One region of the Paenibacillus sp. FSL H8-0537 genome, then DNA from elsewhere that is predicted to be linked to it. Evidence: riboswitches for the same ligand, from Rfam matches in the RefSeq annotation. Region 1 holds a riboswitch; the other holds the start of a gene.

What was found. A riboswitch is a leader RNA that binds a small molecule or an ion and turns the genes downstream of it on or off. The one in region 1 is predicted to bind ZMP and ZTP.
Region 2: it holds a riboswitch for ZMP and ZTP, as region 1 does, so the genes downstream of both, rpiB (ribose 5-phosphate isomerase B) here and MHB80_RS13885 (GNAT family N-acetyltransferase) in region 1, are expected to answer to the same signal.

What each region holds. Positions count from the first base shown of each region.
Region 1 covers NZ_CP150290.1:3,294,878-3,302,290, reverse strand. The annotation lists gene MHB80_RS13910 (family 78 glycoside hydrolase catalytic domain) at 1-744, opposite strand, end outside; gene MHB80_RS13905 (AraC family transcriptional regulator) at 891-1,757, shown strand; gene MHB80_RS13900 (TetR/AcrR family transcriptional regulator) at 1,803-2,390, opposite strand; gene MHB80_RS13895 (MFS transporter) at 2,547-3,749, shown strand; partial or broken gene MHB80_RS13890 (DNA mismatch repair protein MutT) at 3,778-3,977, opposite strand; gene MHB80_RS13885 (GNAT family N-acetyltransferase) at 3,986-5,107, opposite strand; ZMP/ZTP riboswitch at 5,254-5,335, opposite strand; gene MHB80_RS13880 (SDR family oxidoreductase) at 5,391-6,080, opposite strand; gene MHB80_RS13875 (BlaI/MecI/CopY family transcriptional regulator) at 6,455-6,832, shown strand; gene MHB80_RS13870 (M56 family metallopeptidase) at 6,829-7,413, shown strand, end outside.
Region 2 covers NZ_CP150290.1:6,533,555-6,540,967, reverse strand. The annotation lists gene prfA (peptide chain release factor 1) at 1-253, shown strand, start outside; gene MHB80_RS27705 (HemK/PrmC family methyltransferase) at 407-1,495, shown strand; gene spoIIR (stage II sporulation protein R) at 1,812-2,564, shown strand; gene MHB80_RS27695 (hypothetical protein) at 2,729-2,980, opposite strand; gene MHB80_RS27690 (L-threonylcarbamoyladenylate synthase) at 3,233-4,306, shown strand; gene MHB80_RS27685 (manganese efflux pump MntP family protein) at 4,578-5,090, shown strand; gene MHB80_RS27680 (low molecular weight protein arginine phosphatase) at 5,317-5,895, shown strand; ZMP/ZTP riboswitch at 5,994-6,074, shown strand; gene rpiB (ribose 5-phosphate isomerase B) at 6,229-6,681, shown strand; gene MHB80_RS27670 (TIGR01440 family protein) at 6,757-7,380, shown strand.

The DNA.
Region 1 (7,413 bases):
GTCCTCCGTGCCGTCCTCATAGCCAATATGAAGCTGGAAGAGCAGCGCCGCGCGCGAACCATAGGTTTCTTTTTTCTGCGTCCATCCAAGCTCCCCTTTGTACCAGCCATTGCCAAGCAGTGCGCCAATCGCATGCGTGCCAACGCCCAACTGCTCCGTTACATCATATACCTGATATTGCAGCCGTTTGCCGTAGCTGGTCCACCCCGGTGTAAAATAGTGGTCGCCAATGCGATTGCCATTCCATTGCAGCTCATACATGCCTAGCGCCGTAGCGTAAATCCGGGCGCTTTTGACCGTTTTTTCAACGGTGACAAAGGTTCTGAGCAGCGGACAGCGCTCCGCATCCTCTTCCCTCGCAGCCAAAACAGATGGCGCGCTAATCCACTCCGCTGTCCACTGGCTGTAGTCCATGATACCGGTTTCAAAATATGCCGTTTCCGACCAGTCGCTGCCTTCCAATTGCTGCCCACAGGCCCAAACCTTTACCCGGTAAAAATAACGCGTGCGTGCTTTCAGCTCGATTTGATCCAGCACGACATGAACGGATTGACCGGTATCGTTCCGGCCAGAATCCCATAAAACTTGCCCGAATTCTGGCTCCAATGAAACTTGCAGCTGGTAGGCCTGCTGCTGAATGCCTCTTTCCTCTGATTGGATTTGCCAGCTGATTCTAGGATGCAGCACATCTATGCCTAGCGGATTTTTCAAATATTCACATCTGACTTTTACGATCTGTACCATGAGGCGACCTCCTCTAATCAGGAAAAGCTGCTGTTCATTACTTACCCTGTTATCGTATAATTATAGCGTCCATTCCCATAAACAATCCTTGTAAGAAGGCCAATATATCCCGGTCATTCTGCCATCTCATTTAAGGGGAGCATGTCATGAAGAAACCTATACAGTGGTTTAAAGGCGAGCATTTTTTTTGCAGTCAGCTTCTGATTTTTGTTAATCGCTGCTCGGAGGATTTCAATGTCCCCCTCCATGCCCATGATTTTATAGAATTCAGCTTTGTTGCCGAAGGAAAAGGCTTTCATCACATTGGAGACGATATTGTTGCCGTGAGCAAAGGACTATTTTTCACCATACCGATCGGCGTTCCCCATGTATTCAGGCCTTCTTCATCGGATCGATCCGAGCATCCGCTCATCGTATATAATTGCTTATTTGCGCCGCAGCTGCTGCTTGCGATGTCCGCCTTGTTCAACGATCCGCTGCTGGAGCAATATTTAGATGAGCTGCAAAATAATCAAGTCACCTATCATTCGATTCAGGATCGCGATGGCTCAATTGAAAAACTGCTCGTTGCCATGCATCAGGAATTTTCCTTCTCGGCAGCGGGAGCGAACACTTATCTATACGCGCTTCTCCTGCAATTGATCATTACCCTTCACAGACTGCGAAGCGACGATCGCCCGTTGATCATAAAGGATGTCTCCCACTTCAACATGCTCGTTCAATTTATGGAGCAGCATGTACATGAAGAATTGACACTCGCGAAGCTTGCCTCAAGGTCCGGCTGGAGCGTCCGGCATTTGCAGCGGCTGTTTCTCCAGCACACTGGACAAACATTTGGAAACTATTTGAACCAACTGCGCATACAAAAAAGCTGTGAGCATTTGCGCTTAACACAGCTTAAAATTAGTACAATTGCCGAAATGGTCGGCTATAGCCACATCGATTCGTTTAATGCGCTTTTCAAGAAAAGAGTCGGCCAGACGCCGGGCCAATATCGCAAGCAGTTTAGATGAGGCTGAGCGATTACAGCAAGCTTCTCATCCCAATGTGCTGGCAGTCTACTCCACCCTCTCTTGTTTAATTCCTTCGAAAGCACCCGTTATTAATGACTTAATGATGCTGTCCTCCAGCCCGTCTCCTGTAACTAGCAAGCGATAAAAAATCGGCCCATAAAGCAAATCAATACACAATTCAATATCCAGCTCCCGCTTTAGTTCTCCACGTTCTACCCCTCGCATCAGCAGCTGCCCTGCTTCGGAGCGGCGCGGACGGACATACTCCTCCCGTAAAGCGGCTGCAAGCTTCGCATCAAATTGCCCCTCTCCGATAATTTCAGTAATGACCGCTCCTTCACGGCTCGTTAAAAATCGGGATAAATTAGTCGCATGCTGCAAAATATCTTCAAATACAGTACCCGTATCCGGTATCGGCAGCCTTGCCGATATGGCATACATAAAACCCGCCATTACAACGGCTCCTTTATTGGGCCACCATTTATAAATCGTAGCTTTGCTCACCTGTGCCTGCTCGGCAATTTTCTCAACGGTAACGCCGCCAAATCCAATTTCAAGCAGCAGGTTGTAGGAGGCTGTTAAAATAGCACGCTCCGCTTCAACGTTGCGAGGTCTCCCTCTTTTTGTATTCAATGGTCATTGCTCCTTTAGTGGACTTTCTTTACATTATATAAAATTTTGGGCACGTTGAAAAAAAACATTTTAAATACTGTACGTATAGTATATAATATAGCCATAAAGAAAAAAAGGATTGACACCTCCATTTGAACAGAAAGAAGGCAGGTTATTATGAAAAACTTACGCTCCAAGGACAAATCCATTCCGAACTGGCTTATGTTTCTTCTTGCCGCTGCTTGCGGCCTCATCGTGGCAAATCTTTATTATGCCCAGACGTTAATCGGGCCGATTAGCGCATCCATCGGAATACCGTTAGGGGCAGCAGGGTTAATTGTAACGCTAACTCAAGTCGGTTATGTTATCGGTCTATTATTTATCGTCCCGCTCAGTGATCTGATTGAAAATCGCCGTCTAGTCATCACCTCATTAGTTGTCGTCATTATCGCGCTAATCGGAACTATATTTGCCTCTCATACAGCAACCTTTCTGATCTCAGCTTTATTTATAGGAATAGGCTCAGTTGCTGCTCAAATTCTCGTCCCCTACGCCACTTTCCTGGCAGCAGAGGAGCAGCGCGGACGTGTTGTGGGCAATGTGATGAGCGGCCTGCTGCTAGGCATTATGTTTGCTCGTCCTTTAGCCAGTCTCGTGACGGAATACTTGGGCTGGAGAGCCGTTTTTATTTTATCTGCTATCGTGATTACAATGCTCGCAATTGTTCTATCCCGTGCGCTTCCACAGCGGAAACCAGCACCATCCCTCCAATATGGAGCATTGATTCGCTCTTTAGGCTCGTTATTGAAAGCAACGCCTATTTTGCGTCGCCGCGCCTTTTATCAAGCTTGTTTATTTGGCTCCTTTAGTTTGTTTTGGACCGTCATTCCGCTGCGTTTATCTGAACATTTTCATTTAACCCAGCAAGGCATCGCTTTATTCGCTCTCGCTGGTGTAGCAGGCGCTGTAGCGGCACCTATTGCCGGCAGACTGGCTGACCGCGGCTTGACTAAATGGCTGAGCGGCATCGCGATTGCGGTTTCTGCCCTTTCCTTTTTGACTGCCTATCTCGTGCGTGGGGATTCTTTCGCCGCTCTAGCGTTGCTGCTGGTTGCCGCTATCGTTTTGGATATGGGAGTGTCTGGAAATCTTGTATTGGGCCAGCGCATTATTTATTCGCTAGGCAGTGAGATGCGGGGACGTCTTAATGGGCTGTTCATGGCCATTTTCTTTATCGGCGGAGCCGTGGGGTCCTTTTTGGGAGGATGGGCCTATGCTTATGGCGGATGGGCTTTAGCTTCCCTGATCGGTATTTCTCTGCCAGTGGTTGCCTTTCTATATTACTTAACCGAGGCAAAACAGCCATCAGGGAATGCATAAACCTTCCTGCTTGGTATAAAGAAACTTCTTACAGCGGATAATAACTTAATTGCTCATTATCTGTCTGCTTTTTGACTGCGTTCCATAAAGAATCATGCTCAAATACACCTGGAATAAAAATAAGGGGAAGCGCCGCCTAAACCAATCTTGCATAGGCAAGTCGAGCGCTTCCTTTTTGTGTACCCAAAGCCGTTCACCCTCCTGAGGCTGCGCTAGCAGTTCTCCATCATAGGTGGTTACAGCTTTTTTTCATATAAATTTGCGCTCCAGCCATCTGCATCGTATCTGCCGCATAAAGTCAAGCCTTGGCTGACATAAAAGGCGTTAAGTGACGGGTTTTCTGCCATGCAATCGAGTCGCATCCAGGCTTTGCCGCGCCCGCGAATATAAGCTTCCGACCAAGCAAGCAGTTGACCGCCAATACCTTGCCCCTTGATGCTGCGCGCTACAGCCAGCCGATGTACATAACCGGCATCCGTATGAAATTGCTCTCCCCAAATCGGCTCGTCCCCCCATTCGACCGAAAAACAGCCCGCAAGCTCGCCCTGCAGGTAAGCGACGAATACTTCTTTCTCCCTAATAAATCCCTCCAAATATGCCAATGTAAAAGAATCCTCGCTCCACTGGCGCAAGCCCTTCGCCTCATATATCCAGCGGGCTGCTTCCTTGTATAAACGAAGCATCGCTTCCAGATCATCAGATGTAGCGTGTTTCATTTCAAGCTCGGCTTTCAAGGCAGACACTGCCAAGTTGAGGCTGTTTTTTCCTTTCTCTGCATGCCAATCATATTCAATAATAGCTGCTGTTTGCTCAGCCCGCTCTTGACCGTGCAGCCTTGCCACGACATAAAGTGCAGCATCCATGCCAGCCGTCACTCCTGCGGACATAACGCATTTTCCATTATCCACGTAACGCACGTTCTCAACAATCACAGCACTGGAAGGCGCAAGCTCACGAAGCAAATCAAGCGCCCGGCGATTCGTTGTAATCCGCAATCCATCCAGCAAATTAGCTTTGGCCAGCAGCAGCGCTCCTGTGCATACAGATAAAATAAGCTCAGCATGCTCTGCCATTTGGCGAATCCAATTCGTAAGCTTCTCATTATGCATCTCCGTACGCGATCCCATGCCACCAGGAACGATTAATAGATCAGGAACAGGACAATCCTCGAAGCTATGCGCCGGTGTGATCGCAATTCCGCTAAGCGTAAGCAAAGCTTTCTTCGTCTCGCCAACCGTGTATACGTTAAAATCTCGGTCCTTTCCACTTGAGATGGCGAATATATCAAATGGACCAGCAAAATCAAGTGTATCCACTCTCTCATAAACTAACACTGCTACATTTCTCGTCTGCTTCAATTTGCCCTCTCCTCAAGCGCAAACGGCTGTCGCCGTCCTCTGGTGGTAAAGCTAACGTTTCGCGGTGAAATATAAGCGGAGTATAAGGGGGAAACTTATACTCCGCTTATATTTTAAAATAGAAAAGTATTTGGTCAGATGACCAAATACTTTGCCCAGGCGAACGGCTGCTATGATATATGCGCTCCCCCGTAGTGCTCTACGTTTTCGCCAGTTACGCATACCAATAATTAATGCTAGTATAGCTGATTTCCGTTATTTGTCAACAACCAATTCCGACTTTCTAAATCGGCATTGAATTCCCTTCATGATCAACGAACATAAAGCGGCCGTCCGGCGTGCGGCGCTGCTCCAATAGCCCAATAATGCCGCGCGCGCTATGGCTCGCATCCAGCGGCGCCTCTCCACCGCCCATATCCGTCCGCATCCAGCCGGGATGAATACTGAGCACCTGAATGCCCCGCTTCTGCAAATATACATGTAGCTGCTGCGTGAACATATTGAGCGCTGTTTTGGATATCGCATAAGGATAATCGCCTGGATAAGCATGCGTAATGCTGCCCGCTTCAGAAGAAATATTAAAAATGGCAGCGTCCTTCTCCGTTAATAAAGGCAGCAAATGCTTCACGACACGCATAGGTCCATATACATTAATATCCATCGTCAGAGCCACTTCCTTAAAATCCAACTGTTCGATGTGTGTATTTCGAGAATTAAGAATCGCTGCATTATTGATGATCGCTCCAAGGCTCGCATTCTGCTCCTTCAATTGTGAAGCGAGCGCTGCAATGCCTTCCTCATTTGTGACATCCAGCTCCACAAGTGCTAGCCGCTCACCATATTTTTCCGCAAGTGCCGACAGCTTCTCATTTGGCGATCGAACACCCGCGACAACCGAATGTCCGCGCTCCAGCGCCTCGCTCGTCAGTTCATAGCCAAGTCCTCGCCCTGCTCCTGTAATTAAAATGTTCATGCTAAACCAGCTCCCTCTAATCAATTTCTTTTCCGAAGGAAGCTTCTGCTTCCTTAAGCGACTGCTCTAATCTGCTGCGCAGCTGCGACATCCATTCCGGCTCATTATGCCACGTTTCCGCTATCGCCCGCCTTAACAGTCAACCGTACAGAGCTCAGTCTCTTGCATTAATGCAATCGTTTCCAGAACAATGAAGCCATTGTCCTTCAAATAAGCGCTAAATGCAAGCTCCGATAGCGTATTTGCCTTATTTTTCTGTCTTACAGACCAAACTTCGGAAATCACGATTTAATCTTGACACGTTGCGTTTACACTTGTAAACTTTAAATATCGTTTACAGCTGTAAACAAATAAAATAAAGAAGGGTGAATACGATGCACGAGTCCCCACACATTACCGAGGCCGAAAGCGAAGTGATGAAGCTCCTCTGGCAAAAGGAGCCTTTGTCCGCCAGTGAGATTATTTTCAAATTAACCCAACAAATGCATTGGTCGGATCAGACGATTAAAACCTTCCTGAATAGACTTCACAAGAAAAAAGCGATTCGATTCGAAAAGTCCGGCCGGAACTACCTCTACTATCCGCTGGTTTCGCATGATGAATACTTAAAGGCCGAGAATCGTTCATTTCTGAATAGAGTTTATAAAGGAGCAGTAGGGATGATGTGCGCGAAATTTCTCGAAGAAGAGACACTATCGGATAAAGATATTGAGGAGCTTCAACAAATATTGGAGAACAAGAAGAAGCTATGAAGTATCTGGAAACAGTCTTTTCTCTTCTGTTCACTGCGTCAGCGGTATCGACGGTAATCCTATTCATACTACTCTTGATTAGGAAGCTGTTCCAAAAGCACCTTAAACCTAGAGTTATCCATATATTGTGGTTTATTGTGTTAATTAAGCTGCTGGTTCCCATTGCTCCACAGAGTCAGTTAAGCTTGTTTAATGTGCTGCCGAAAACGTTCCCGCTGGAATGGAATTCAGTTCAGAAGAGTACGCAGCTCACTCCCTTTACTAAGATCGGCACCGACACGGAAATTAATTCCAATGATATGGATATAAATAAACAGCCTCCCAAGTTCATCACGAACCAAGCAGACGAAACAGAATCTTCAGTCCCAACACGTTCTTCTCAAGACCATATTTCAGAAAGCACGGATGGAATGACTTGGCTATCGATAGGCTCGCTGGTATGGCTTATAGGGCTTCTATGCTTGGGTGGATATTACCTGTTTAGCGCGCTGATTTTCAGGAAAATAGTCGGAAACTCAGTAAAAATCGAGGAAGCTGAAGTACTCATGGCTCTTGAGGCGTGCAAACAGAAGCTGATCATA
Region 2 (7,413 bases), 3.2 Mb from region 1:
TGCGCGTATTGTCGATGTACAGCGTCAAGAGGAAGAAGCGAAATATGCCGGCGAGCGTAAAAGCAAAGTCGGAACGGGCGACCGCAGTGAGCGGATTCGCACGTATAATTTCCCACAGAGCCGCGTGACGGATCACCGTATTGGACTTACGCTGCATAAGCTGGATTCCGTAATGAACGGCGATATGGCGGAAATCATTTCGTCGCTGACGATTGCCGAGCAAGCGGACATTATGGAGAGAGAACTGAACTAACTTAAGTACTTTCCAAAGTAAGCTGCCGATTAAGGCATGCTGCATGAAGAGGCAGGGTTTTCGAGCATTAGTGCTTGGAGAGCCTGCCTTTTATGCGGCTGTGCGTTTTTTTTGCTGAGTGTACAGGGCAGTAAAGAAAGGGACGTTGGATACATGGGCGACAATAACAAGGGGTGGAGCGTTTTGCTGCCTTGTAGCATTAGAGAAGCCTGCTTGCAGGCTTCTTCGTTTTTGGCGGGGCAGGGCGTCGAGGAGCCGCGCAATAATGCGGAGCTGCTGCTCCTGCATCTGCTGGGCATCGGGCGTATGGAATTGCTGCGCGACGGGGGCGACCCTTTTCCGAGTGAGCTGGCTCCAGCATGGGACGAGCTCACTCGGCGAAAAGGGAATGGCGAGCCGGTGCAATATATCATCGGCGAGCAGTGGTTTTACAGCAGGCCGTTTGCGGTTACGCCGGCCGTGCTGATTCCGCGGCCCGAGACGGAGCTGCTCGTCGAGGCTGTGCTTGAGGCGGCGGATCGCCTGTGGCCGGAATCGGCACAGGCGGAAGCAGAGGACGCGCCAGTGGAAGGCGCGACTGAGGTAGGGCTTGCTGCCGCTGAGAGCAATAGCGGCAGCGAGCAGGCGGAGCAGGAGGGCGCGTCAGCTATAGCGGAGGGCATGGCGGAGGGCTGGGCTGCGCGGCCGACGGTGCTTGACGTCGGCACGGGCAGCGGCGCCATCGGCGTGACGCTGGCTGCGCTGCGTCCGCTCTGGCGCGTATGCGCGTCCGATCTTTCGCCGGACGCGCTGGCTGTCGCCCGCACGAATGCGGCCCGCCATGGAGCGGCAGGCCGCATGGCGTTCGTGCAGGGCGACCTGCTGGCGCCGTTCCTCGGAACGGGCGGCGCCGCCGCAGACCAAGCACTCGGCGCGGCAGATCTCCGCGTCGATGTGCTGGTGTCCAATCCGCCGTATATACCGGCGGATGACCTCCCGGGCTTGCAGCGCGAGGTGCGGGATTACGAGCCGCACCTCGCGCTGGATGGCGGAGCGGACGGGCTGGACCCGTACCGCCGCATGGTAGAGCAGCTTCCGCTGCTAAGGCAAATGCCACGCATCGTCGCCTTTGAGCTGGGCATGGGCCAAGCGGAAGCGGTGGCGAAGCTTCTAAGGGAAGCGGGAGCATGGGACGAGGTGCGGACGATTACGGATTATGGCGGCATTGACCGCCATGTTATCGCGGTTCGCACTAACGGTTAGGCAGGACGAGCAATCTCACTTGTGGGCTGCTGTTCTGCTATTTCTCGGACTGAAACGCGCCGCGCCCACACGGGTCGGCGTCAGCTGTTTACACTTGAAATATAAGCACGGATAAGTATCAACCTTGTAATGGGCTTATAATTAATCGCGAAACGGTAGCTTTGCATCATAGGATGGCGACATCCGTTTACACTTATCTATTAAAATTTAATAGTTTCGAGGTTTATAGAACGGGAATCGCGGACATACTTACGGATAGATACGTTCCGGAACGCAAGCAGAGGTGCCGACGGGTGCCATCGAGAGGAGCTTGTGTATGTCCCGCAATTATTCCCGTATTTCTTATCGTAGATCCGTTGTTCTTATTATGGTGGTGCTTGCTGTACTTGTGATGAGCTGGGAGCTGCAAAAGGTAGATGCCGCTGTAGCTGGCAGTCATATTCCGGAGGAGTCTATCAGGCTCCGCATATTGGCTAATTCCGACGCCCCTGCCGATCAGGCAGTTAAACGCGTCGTTCGTGATGCTGTGGTCGAGGCGATGAACAACTGGGTGACTGGGCCGCAGACAATAGAGGAAGCTCGTGCAACGATGCGTCAGCATATGGGCGAGATGGAGCTTTTGGTTGGCAAAGTATTGAGCAGTCGGGGTTTTGATTATGCGTTTCACATTGAGCTTGGTCAGGTTCCTTTCCCTACTAAAATGTACGGAAGTGAAGTATATCCCGCAGGCAGCTACGAAGCGCTGCTCATTACATTAGGCGAAGGCAAAGGGCAAAACTGGTGGTGCGTGCTGTTTCCGCCGCTTTGCTTCATCGACGCAGCTTCCGGAGAAGCGGTAGCCGCTGATGCCGAGGTTGAGCCATCAAACGCAGCAAGCAAGGAAGAATCGAAAGAAGCGGAGGCATCTGTAGAAAAGGCGTCCGTACAAAAAGAAAATGCCGGCGAAGTTGTCCATGCCAAGCAGGATTCTGCTCCTAACAAAGCGGAAGGCGAAGCGCCGGAAGCAAAGTTTTTCCTTTGGGAAATGCTGCAAAAGCTGATTGCTTGGGTGCAAAGCTTGTTTGCTTAGGGCTTCTATGCAGACTTAAGCAAGCCAGTATCAAACGTAATGCCTCTCCTACCAGGAATGTCATACCTCATAATGGTGAACATATTTTTGAAAGTTAGCATCATATTCATCGTTTCAGGTAGTTACACCCTGCGCAAAGATAGAATTGGCGGACAGAGAAGCCGCTATATCAACAAGGTCACCGGAAAGGCACAGGTGGCGGACTCAGGAGCCGCTAATGCGCTGCCTTTAGCCAAATTGCCGGGATGATGAGCACGATAACGAATTTCCTGTCCGCTTATGGTCAGAAATCGAGTCAAAAGCGAGAATAGCGGATTCTCAGTCCTCCAAAAAGGAGGGATCGTCTGGAGCTGCACGGTCTCGGCAATGCCGCTTAGCCACATTGGCTCAGCAACCGCGGTCTTTGCAACAATCACATGCTTCGGTTCTCAGGCATCAATTCGCCATATGAGATTGGCTTCGATTAAGCTCTGAGCAAGGAATGGCAGGTCTACTTGCATTTGCATACACACCTTAGCTACAGCAGCCAATAGAGTGATTTGAGCCAGTGAGCATCCGTGGGCTGCGGTTATGCTGCTGGCTCCGTTTTTATCCAAGCGTATGGTATACTAACGGGAGTATACGGACTAGAAGGATGACTATAACAGAGCAAGGATTGAAGGATAGAGATGACTACAACGAAGGTATGGCGCATGACGGACCAAGACGCGGAGGCTTCTATCGCGGAAGCAGCAGAACTTCTTCGCCGTGGAGAGCTCGTGGCTTTCCCGACGGAGACGGTGTATGGACTTGGGGCCGATGCTCGCAGCTCGGAGGCCGTGGCGCAGATTTTTCAGGCTAAAGGCCGCCCCTCCGATAATCCGCTTATTGTTCACATCGCAAATATTGCGCAGCTCGAAGAACTGGTGCTGCCTTATTCGTTGCTTGCGAAGCAACTGATGGAGCAGCTGTGGCCGGGACCGCTCACGCTGGTGCTTCCCGTTCAGCCGGGAGCGGTGTCGCCGCTTGTGACGGCGGGCTTGTCCACGGTCGGCGTGCGGATGCCTTCCCATCCGGTAGCGCTGCGCCTCCTCGCAGCCGCTGGCTGTCCAGTTGCCGCGCCAAGCGCTAATCGCTCAGGCAGGCCCAGCCCAACGCTAGCCGAGCATGTGGCTGAAGACCTTAGCGGCCGTATCGGCGGCATTGTCGATGGCGGCGCTACAGGCATCGGCCTTGAATCGACCGTCATTGAACTGACGGGCGAGCAGGCGCTTCGTATTTTGCGCCCCGGAGGCGTAACGGTGGAGCAGCTGCGCCAAGCGGCGCCGCAAGCGGAGATTGATGCGCCTGCGGATGCCGAATCGGCAGCGGAGGAGCTTGCCGCCCCGCGCTCCCCGGGCATGAAATACACGCATTATGCGCCGAAGGGCGAGCTTAGCATTGTGCAAGGAAGCTCAGCCGCGAGGCGTGTTGCTTATATGCAGGAGCAGGTGTCGCAAGCTGCAAACGCTGGACTGAAAGCAGGCGTGCTCGTGTTCAATGAGCAGGTCGTTGCTATGGAAGGCGGCTCCGCCCTCGTGCTCACTTATGGGAGCGGGCAGCAGCTGGAGCAGGCTGCGCATCGTCTATATGCGGCATTGCGCCAGTTTGATGCTGCTGGCGTGCAGCGAATTTGGGCAGAAGGCTGCGTGCCGGAAGGTATTGGAGCTGCGCTTATGAATCGGCTGCTCAAGGCAGCTGGACATCGCATTAATCAGGTATAAGGGGGAGACAAGCTTAAGCCAGCGCCCTATTTTTCACTAGGATAGTTGAAGCTTGTGCCTGTCGTGCCGATTATGCAGTTATGTGAATCAAGCTTTGGAGTTTGCCTAACATGATATAAGGGTAAGAATATCTCCAGGCACGTTTAAACAAGCTATAGTATGTTTGTCCCCATGCCCGCATATGTTGGAGTATTAATGTGTGCGGACGTGGGGGGAGATCGTTTTGTGGGGTAGCCATTTGCTTGGAGGGCAATTTGTTACACTGCTGCTTATGGCGGTTGCGCTTGGCATGGATGCTTTTTCACTAGGAATTGGAATTGGGCTGCGCGGCATTCGCTGGCTCCATATGATACGATTAAGTGCCATTATCGGTATATTTCATATTATTATGCCGCTCGGGGGCATGTACGCTGGGGGATTCGTCAGCGGCATGCTTGGTCATGTAGCAACGGCTGCTGCCGGTGTGCTGCTGGTGCTGCTCGGCGGGCATATGATTTATAGCTCCTTGAGGGGAGAAGATGCACAAACCTTTGATCACCGCACGATTTGGGGAACGATGCTGTTCGCGCTAGGTGTCAGCGCTGATTCTTTTTCCGTTGGCGTAACGCTCGGCATGTTTGCAGCCGATTTGCTGTTGACGGTGCTGCTGTTTGGTTTTTTTGGCAGTATGATGTCGATCATAGGGCTGCTGCTGGGACAAAGGGTCAGTCATAAGCTGGGCGGCTACGGCGAAGCATGCGGCGGCGCGGTGCTGCTCGTGTTTGGTTTAATATTTATTTTCTGAAAATATAATAATTTATAAGTTTACATGTATAAACAGACTTATATTTCATCGCGAAACGGAAGCTTTGCCGCCAAAGGACGGCTTCAGCCGTTTACGCTTGAAATATAAGAATTTATAAGTTGGACATATATAAATACGCTTATATTTCTCGGACTGAAACGAGCTGCACCGCCAGAGGACAAGGGCAGCCGTTTCACCTTGGTACACATAGAAGGGGGCATGCGGCGTGAAGCGCATTTTGTTCATTTGTACGGGAAATACCTGTCGTTCTCCGATGGCGGAGGCGATGCTGAAAAATATGGCGGGCCAGCAGGGCGTAGCGATTGAAGTGCGTTCGGCAGGCATTTCGACAATCGATGGTTTGGCCGTTTCCGGCCATGCGACAGAGGTGCTGCGTGGTTATGGCATTGAACATCAGAGCTCTTCGTGCGCGCTGACTGGAGAAGCGGTGAAATGGGCTGACCTCGTGCTTACGATGACCGCCAGCCACAAAAGAGGACTGCTCCAATGGTTTCCTGAAGCCGTCGACAAAGCACATACGCTCAAAGAGTATGTTAATCAGGACACAGGTGTACTGGCAGACATTAGGGAGCTGGAGCAGCTGTATACGGAGCTGCATATGAAGCAGACGCTGGGACAGCAGTTGAGCGATGGCGAACGCAATCGTCTGCTAGCGCTGGAGCGACGCATACCGAGCTTTGATATTATAGACCCGTTTGGCGGAACGCTTGAGAATTACAAAAGCTGCGCCGAGGAAATTCGCAGCTGCTTGCAGCTGCTGCTCTTGCGTTTAAAGCAGGAATAAGCGGATAGCTGCGGCAACGCAAAAAGGGAAAGCGCGAATTTAGGCGCAGGAACGATTGATTTTTCAAAATAATTCGGCTATGATGGGTACAGATATACGGTTTCCGATGTGACTGGCGACGGAAGTGGGTAACCACGGTGGAGCATCGGAACATACGGCCGGTCGCCTGGGCAAAGAGCAGCATGCTGAAGAGCATGTCATGCTCTTTTTTCGTCTTTTGGGACAAATTTAGGTATAATAAAAGCGTCGAATTGCGGAAGCGGAGTTCATGTGCCGTGCACCGCAAGTATCCATGTAAGTGCAGCATCGTCATACTTTGGAGGAGGTTTATACGTGAAAATTGCCATTGGGGCCGATCATGCCGGCTATCGGCTGAAGGACGAAATTGTACCATTTCTGCTATCGCTTGGACACGAAATTGAAGATTTCGGTTGTGACTGCAATCAATCGGTTGATTACCCGGATTATGCACTGCCTGTAGCTGAAAAGGTGGCAAGCGGGGAATTCGACCGCGGCATTCTCATTTGTGGAACAGGCATTGGCATGTCGATTGCCGCTAATAAGGTTAAAGGCATCCGCTGTGCGCTGGTGCACGATTTATTTTCCGCCAAAGCGACGCGCGAGCATAATGATACGAATGTAATTGCGCTGGGTGAGCGGGTCATTGGCCCAGGCGTTGCACAGGAAATTCTTCGCATTTGGCTGGATACGCCATTCTCCGGCGGCGAACGCCATGCGGGACGCATTCATAAAGTAGGCCAAATCGAGCAAAAATATAACGCTTAAGCTAAATGAGCGCGGAAGAAGGCGTTGTTCCATGCCTGCATGGAAACGGTTAGTCAAACAAGGAGGCCGCCTGCGATGGGAGCAAACGAGGAAACGATAGCGATAGCAAGTGCAGTAGAGACGATCGTTCGCGAGCTTGCGGCAGCGGGCAGCCTGCGGGCTGGACAGCTTCTCGTCATCGGCACGAGCACGAGCGAGGTGCTGGGCCGGCGCATTGGAACGTCGGGCACGCTCCAAGCTGCTGCGGAAATTTTCGCTGGAGTGGAGGCTGTGCGCCGCGACATTGGCTTTTATCCCGTGTATCAATGCTGCGAGCATTTAAACCGTGCGCTCGTTATCGAGCGTGATGCCGCTGAACGCTATGGGCTTGAACAGGTTGCGGCGATTCCCGTTCCGAAGGCAGGAGGCTCCATGGCGGCTTACGCATATCGGCACATCAGCGATGCTTGCCTCGTCGAGACGGTAGCCGCTCATGCTGGAATAGATATTGGCGATACCTTCATCGGTATGCATTTGCGCAGAGTAGCGGTTCCGGTGCGGCCTTCTATCCGCAGCATTGGCGAGGCGCATGTCACGATGGCGGTTACGCGGCCAAAGCTGATTGGCGGTGTGCGTGCGGTGTATGAGCTCGGTGGCGTGGCAGACAGCCGTGATGCTGTTGTATTGACTCCGGAGCAGTCGGCCGGGACTTGCGATTAATCAATAGTATTTCATAAGCGTTTATTATTGGCG